3 regions of the Virgibacillus siamensis genome follow, and region 3 is predicted to be linked to each of the others. Evidence: riboswitches for the same ligand, from Rfam matches in the RefSeq annotation. Region 3 holds a riboswitch; each other region holds the start of a gene.
The links. A riboswitch is a leader RNA that binds a small molecule or an ion and turns the genes downstream of it on or off. The one in region 3 is predicted to bind S-adenosylmethionine.
Positions count from the first base shown of each region.

Region 1 (2,203 bases), on a different contig from region 3:
GCATCGTTAAAATTTTCACCTCATCCTGCGATCGGTTCGTTTTTGCAATATCCTCCCGCAGACGCCTAACTGTCTCTTTAGCAGCATTTTTAGTTGGCGGACCAATAAACACCAATTCAGCATGCTTTGAGGCAAATGCTCTTCCCTTTGGTGACGCACCAGCCTGATACAACACCGGTGTTCTCTGTTTGGATGGTTCAGATAAATGGGCACCCGGGACTTTATAATATTTTCCTTCATGCCTGATATCATGAACCTTATCCGGATCCGTATAGATGCCATTTCCTTTATCCAGCTGAACCGCATCCGCTTCCCAGCTCGCCTCCCACAGTTTGTAACAAACATCCACATATTCTTCTGCAATATCGTACCGTTCATCATGTTTAATCTGACCGGCCCTGCCCATGTTGACCGCTGCACTTTTCAAATAAGATGTAACTATATTCCAGCCGACACGTCCATTTGTTAAATGGTCTAACGTTGTCATCCGGCGGGCAAACAGATAAGGATGCTCATGTGTAACCGAAGATGTAACCCCAAATCCAAGATGATTCGTAACGGCGGCCATTAACGGAACAACCAGCAGCGGATCATTCACCGGCGCCTGGGCCCCTTGCCGGACAGCTGCATCCCTGGAACCTCGATAAACATCATATGTGCCAAGAACATCCGCGATAAACACCGCATCAAACCTTCCCTTCTCTAACAGCTTGGCAAGTTCAATCCAATAACTGCTGTCCTTATAACGATGTGACTCATCATCAGGATGTGTCCATAATCCCGGGGATTGATGCCCCGCACAATTCATATCAAATGCATTTAAAAAAATTCGTTTCTTCGTCATACAGTTACCCCTTTCTGTTTTAGATAGCTTAATTCCAAACAACTGTTCCTTTTACTAAATCCGCAAAATAGTATAACTGTTTCTCCGTCCGTTCCAAAATTGCATCTTCAATAATCGGATTGTTCCTATGTTTGTCAATTTGATCATCTAATAAATAAAGACCTTTCAGATTATGCCCTTTTAATGTCGCAAGCACGGGTTTTAATGTGTATTCAATTGCCAGCAAATGTGAAGCACTCCCACCGGTCATTACAGGAAGAACAGGTGTATGCTGCAGCACATCCCGCGGCAAAACATCCAATAATGCCTTCAGCACGCCTGAATAGGCTCCTTTGTACACAGGCGATCCAACGATAACACCACTGGCATTCCGAATCATCAATGCGATATCCCGGATAGCCGGGCTTTCCCAGTTTCCCGTAAAAAGATCTTCATATGGTAAATCTCTGACAGAGAGATGTGATACCGTAAAATGTTTTTGGATTAGCAAATCACCCATATACCTTAGTACACTATCCGATCTTGAAGCGGCAGAAGGACTGCCCGACAATACAACAATTTCACCCATAATGATCATCCTTTCCTCATAAAATTCATTTTAATGGTTTTGCCAAATTCTGTTAAAAAACCCCCTTTCCTTGGATAAGAAAAGAGGGTTGCTGACGGTTATTCGATTCCGCTCTTATCTCCCAAGAAATTAATCTTGCTGGATTTAGCACCATCCTGACAGTGTCAGAGGTTGCTGAAGCTTCACAGGGCCAGATCCCTCAGCTTCTCTTGATAAGATATTTTATTGTTGCAGTACATTATATTCCTATTAGTCTGATAAATCAAGTGGGTTTTTGAAAAAAGATGCAAATCAACATAAATTTCCCATCTATTGTTCATATAAAAGTCAAATGTCGTTAAATTTCTTCCCCATCTTCTTGTTCCGCAGTAAACGTCCAGTTAAGTTTCAGGGAGTCACCCTGGAATTGATTCTGATCCTCGCCATTATCCACAAATGAGATATCAACATAAAAATTTTCATAGTGGCCATTTTGATCCGCGGGAAGACCATCCCCACCAATCACATCAATGGGACCATCCCTTTTTAGTTGATTTAGAGTCGTTTTTGTGATGAGTTTCTTCCCTTTGCTTGTATTATAGAATAACTCTACCCGAATGTGCTTCCCAAAGTTCAACGTATTATCACCTTTGGCATCATTCACTTTATAGTCTGTATCCAACATTACTTTTGAGAAATTAAGTGTCCCGGTATTCTGAATACTAAATGACTGTTCCTGTGTGTCTCCCGGCTTTATGTTATCCAGATTAAAAATAACATTTTCATCATTTCCGGCAGGTTGGTTGAACGTT
Region 1 is NZ_FUIH01000006.1:1,713-3,915, reverse strand. It holds gene B1K71_RS00880 (LLM class flavin-dependent oxidoreductase) at 1-844, opposite strand, end outside; gene ssuE (NADPH-dependent FMN reductase) at 873-1,412, opposite strand; SAM riboswitch class I at 1,524-1,631, opposite strand; gene B1K71_RS00870 (TasA family protein) at 1,750-2,203, opposite strand, start outside; gene B1K71_RS20320 (TasA family protein) at 2,177-2,203, opposite strand, start outside.
Region 1: linked by a shared signal. The riboswitch ahead of ssuE (NADPH-dependent FMN reductase) and the one ahead of B1K71_RS13340 (methionine ABC transporter ATP-binding protein) in region 3 are both predicted to bind S-adenosylmethionine.

Region 2 (2,203 bases), 1.9 Mb from region 3:
GAATGAAAAACCTATACTATATAGAAGAAACACGTTAGAATCTATGGAGTTAACTAACCTTTTGAGGAAGGTTATGTTTGTATTAAGCATAGGAGAGAGAACGATTAAAACAATACTAAGAATAAATAATACATTCTTTGCTATCTTTCGTAAGATATGTTGTTCACTATCTTTCTTCAAAGGGTTATCTAATAAACTTGAAATACTCATTAACAACGCACCCAATGAAAAACCGAATATGGAAAAGTCCCCAAGTGTTATGTATCCCAACGAATAAAGAGGTGCACCAAAAATAAATATTATCCCCAATACTAAGATGATTCTTTGTTCCTTCAAGTCCTTAACACCTTCTTTCGTACTAAGACATAAAAGAATAATATGCTACAAATTTCACACTTATTTATATATTCAGTTTACATTATTTAGAAGGAATATTGAACATAAAATTAAGGTTGCAAAACAATTAAAAATCTACTATAATGAAACTTGTTCGTTAATCGTATGAATAGTGACGAAAAGAAAGCCACAATTGACGTTTGAATATACGGTCAAATCACGGTTTCTTAACGATTATTAAATTTATAAAATTGAAAGCACGACTCAAAATCGTGTTCCTTCGGGAGTGTCGGTTCGACCCCGACCACCGGTATCCTATAGACGATGATATGGCGATGTTTATTCGGAAAATAATCCGATTGGACAATCGTCTTTTTTTTGCGTTAATAAGGATAAGCATTTTAAATCGATTAAAGTTTGTCTATTAATTTATTGGACTTTGGAGGATGTATGGAATGATATTCAAGTAAACAATAGATTCAGGTGATTTCCATCGTCCTGAGATGGAAAGGTTCCAAATAAAGTGGAGCACCGTCTTCATGCTACCGAGAAAGCGGCTTTGAACGGCAACTCAAATCATTGAACCGGCTGTTTTGTTGCATTAAAAAATTTTCTTGACTTTTAAAAATACTGCGTGTATTGTATATAGTAATCAATAATTGAATACTGAAACTCTTATCAAGAGAGGCAGAGGGACTGGCCCTGTGAAGCCTCAGCAACAGACTTTTTAGTACTGTGCTAATTCCAGAAAGCGTGAAGCTTGCAGATAAGAAGAGTATTGAACACACGGCAAAACCCTCTTCTTATTTCAGAAGGGGGTTTTTTCGTTATTTAATTCACTGCGACAACTAAATTCAAAAGGAGGAAATGTTATGAAGCGCAGTTTGGAAGATCGTTTAAAAGAAGGTACCGTAATTGCAGGGGAAGGCTATTTATTTGAATTGGAACGCAGAGGATATTTGCAGGCAGGTTCGTTTGTTCCTGAGGTGGCTCTTGATAATCCTGAGGCATTAAAACAGGCATATCGGGATTATATGAATGGCGGTTCTGATGTTGTATTGGCTTTTACATATAATGCTCATAGGGAAAAAATGCGTATTATTGGAAAAGAAGATTTGCTGGAACCCTTAAACAGAAATGCTATTCGCCTTGCAAAAGAGGTTGCCAAAGAGCATCCAAAAGAAGAAGCGTTGGTGGCAGGGAATATATCGAATACCAATATCTTTAATCCGGATGATCCGGAGTCAAAGGAAAAGGTTAGAAATATATTTGCAGAAATGGTTACATGGTGCAAAGAAGAAGGGGTCGACTTCATCAATGGTGAAACATTTTATTACCATGAAGAGGCGCTAATAGCACTGGAAGAAATTACTAAACAAAGTTTGCCGGCAGTCATTACATTCGGGTTAATGGGCGAGAACATTTTACGGGATGGATACACTGTGGAAGAGTCCTGTAAAATACTTTCCGAAAAAGGAGCATTGGTCGTTGGTATGAATTGTTTCCGTGGTCCTGATACCATGCAGCCGTATCTTGCCGCCATACGAAACAATGTTGACGGTTATGTCGGCGGTTTGCCTATCCCATATCGTACAAATGAAGAACACCCGACATTCTTTAATTTGCCTGATGGGGGCTGCAGCTGCCATTTACCTACAGAAACAACATTTCCGACTGCTCTTGATCCGCTGTACCATAACCGTTATGAGCTGGCGGAATGGGCAAAAGAAGCAAAAGACACAGGTATCAACTATATTGGCCTATGCTGTGGTGCTTCACCGGCGATGCTGCGGGCCGTGGCGGAAGCTGTGGGTGTTGAAACAGTAAATTCCAGATACTCCCCTGATATGGAGAAGCATTTTCTATT
Region 2 is NZ_FUIH01000007.1:15,872-18,074, forward strand. It holds gene B1K71_RS03575 (hypothetical protein) at 1-336, opposite strand, end outside; SAM riboswitch class I at 1,009-1,109, shown strand; gene B1K71_RS03580 (homocysteine S-methyltransferase family protein) at 1,209-2,203, shown strand, end outside.
Region 2: linked by a shared signal. The riboswitch ahead of B1K71_RS03580 (homocysteine S-methyltransferase family protein) and the one ahead of B1K71_RS13340 (methionine ABC transporter ATP-binding protein) in region 3 are both predicted to bind S-adenosylmethionine.

Region 3 (2,203 bases):
CAATTTTGCCTGCTTTTCTTTTTTTGGAGTATTGCTCAAGCAACTAAACGTACAATTTGGAGCATAAGGGTTACAAAATGGAATATGCTTTTTGTAAGAGTTCTTTTTAGCAGGAAGCCATATTTCTATGAAATCATGCATCAAGCATAAAATAACTGTACACCCTGGCTGCTGTGTTATAATTTTAAAGAATCTGTTTTCAACTGGGAGCGATTTGGTGATGACGGATGATCCGGGAAAAATCATTATTGTCGAAGGTTTGACAGACAAAAAACAAATTAAAAAGGTCATTACGGAAGACCTCGAAATCATATGTACGAACGGCACACTTGGTGTGGAAAAGTTTGACGAACTTTTGGAAACGTACAATCTCGATAACCGTGATGTGTATATTTTAGTTGATGAAGACAGTTCAGGAGTGAAACTGCGGCGGCAATTGACCAGGGAACTGCCCCATGCCGAGCATATGTACGTTAGCGGTGAATACCGTGAAGTTGCGGCGACCCCTGAACACGATATAGCAGTGGAGTTGGCCGGAAAGGGAATCAGGGTCAATCCGATTTTTTTACTATAGGGTGATCATTTTGCAGGAAGCAACAGAGGAAGTATTACAACAGGATCGTTTGTTACTGTATATCTACACACCATTTTGCGGTACATGCAGTTTGGCAAAATCAATGCTGAATAAAATTGAATCGGTCCATGGTGAAGATATATTTTATGACATGAATGCATCCTTGAATCCTGACTTCATGCAGGAAAATAAAGTGGAAAGTGTTCCATGCCTGTTGATAAAGGAAAACAATGAAGTGAAGGAAAAAGTATATGCATTCCGTTCCATACCAAATATTTATCGTTATCTAATGGAATATAAACCGGAGTTGTTCGCAAAAAATGATTGACATGCCGGCAAATGGATGCTAATATCTTGATTATACTTTTTAAAAATTTAATACGTTTTTCTCTTATCCTGAGCGGTGGAGGGGCTGGCCCTGTGAAACCGCGGCAACCTCAAATGAAGTTTATTTGAAAAGGTGCCAATTCCTGCAAAGCAACAGCTTTGACAGATAAGAGAACGTGAAGATAGCAGCTTACGTCTTTCCGTTCTCTTACGGAAGGGCGTTTTTAATTTGTGACATCGTAATGTCTGAAGGAGGATTTTGTTGATTTCAATCGAGGGTTTAAGCAAAGTATTTACATCTAATAAGAATAACATTACAGCTGTTGATGATTTAACCCTATCCATCAACGAAGGTGAAATATTCGGTGTAATCGGGTACAGCGGGGCAGGGAAAAGTACATTTGTACGGCTTCTGAACCGGCTGGAAGAACCTTCAGACGGAAGAATTGTTATAAATCAGCAGGAAATTACAGCTTTGAATACGAAGCGTTTACGGCTTGCACGACAGGAAATCGGGATGATATTTCAGCACTTCAACCTGCTTTGGTCGCGTTCGGTAAAAGATAATATTGCCTTCCCGCTTGAAATTGCCGGAGTTCCAAAACGTGAACGGGAGGAACGTGTACAGGAATTAATAAAATTGGTTGGGTTGTCCGGGAGGGAAAATGCCTTTCCATCACAGTTAAGTGGCGGTCAGAAACAGCGTGTCGGTATCGCCAGAGCACTCGCAAACAGACCGAAAGTGCTGCTTTGTGATGAAGCAACATCAGCACTTGATCCTGAAACAACAAATGCGATTTTGGATCTTCTGGTTGACATTAATAAAAAACTGGATCTGACTGTTATTTTGATTACCCATGAGATGCATGTCATCCGAAAGATATGCAATCGGGTTGCTGTCATGGAAGAAGGAAAAATTGTGGAGCAAGGTGAGATGATGGATGTCTTCCTGAGGCCGCAGCAGCAGGTTACGAAAAAGTTCGTGGAACAGGTGATGGGTACCAGTGACGAGAATGAAGTATATGCCAGTCTGGTTGAAACGTACCAAAGCGGTAAAATCATCCGCCTGCATTTCCTTGGTGAAACAGCCAATCAGGCAGTGGTGAGCAGTGTCGCCAAGAAGTTTGCCATTGATATCAATATTTTACAGGGAAAAATCACGCAGACACAGCGTGGGGCATATGGAACCCTATTCGTTCAAATAGATGGTCAGCCATCTGAAATAGACAAGGCGGTCGACTATATTAAGAATGAAACCTCTGTGGAAGTGGAGGTGGTCCGTGATGTTGACTGAGTTATTTC
Region 3 is NZ_FUIH01000007.1:1,890,008-1,892,210, reverse strand. It holds gene B1K71_RS13350 (toprim domain-containing protein) at 221-574, shown strand; gene B1K71_RS13345 (thioredoxin family protein) at 585-902, shown strand; SAM riboswitch class I at 963-1,074, shown strand; gene B1K71_RS13340 (methionine ABC transporter ATP-binding protein) at 1,164-2,195, shown strand; gene B1K71_RS13335 (methionine ABC transporter permease) at 2,185-2,203, shown strand, end outside.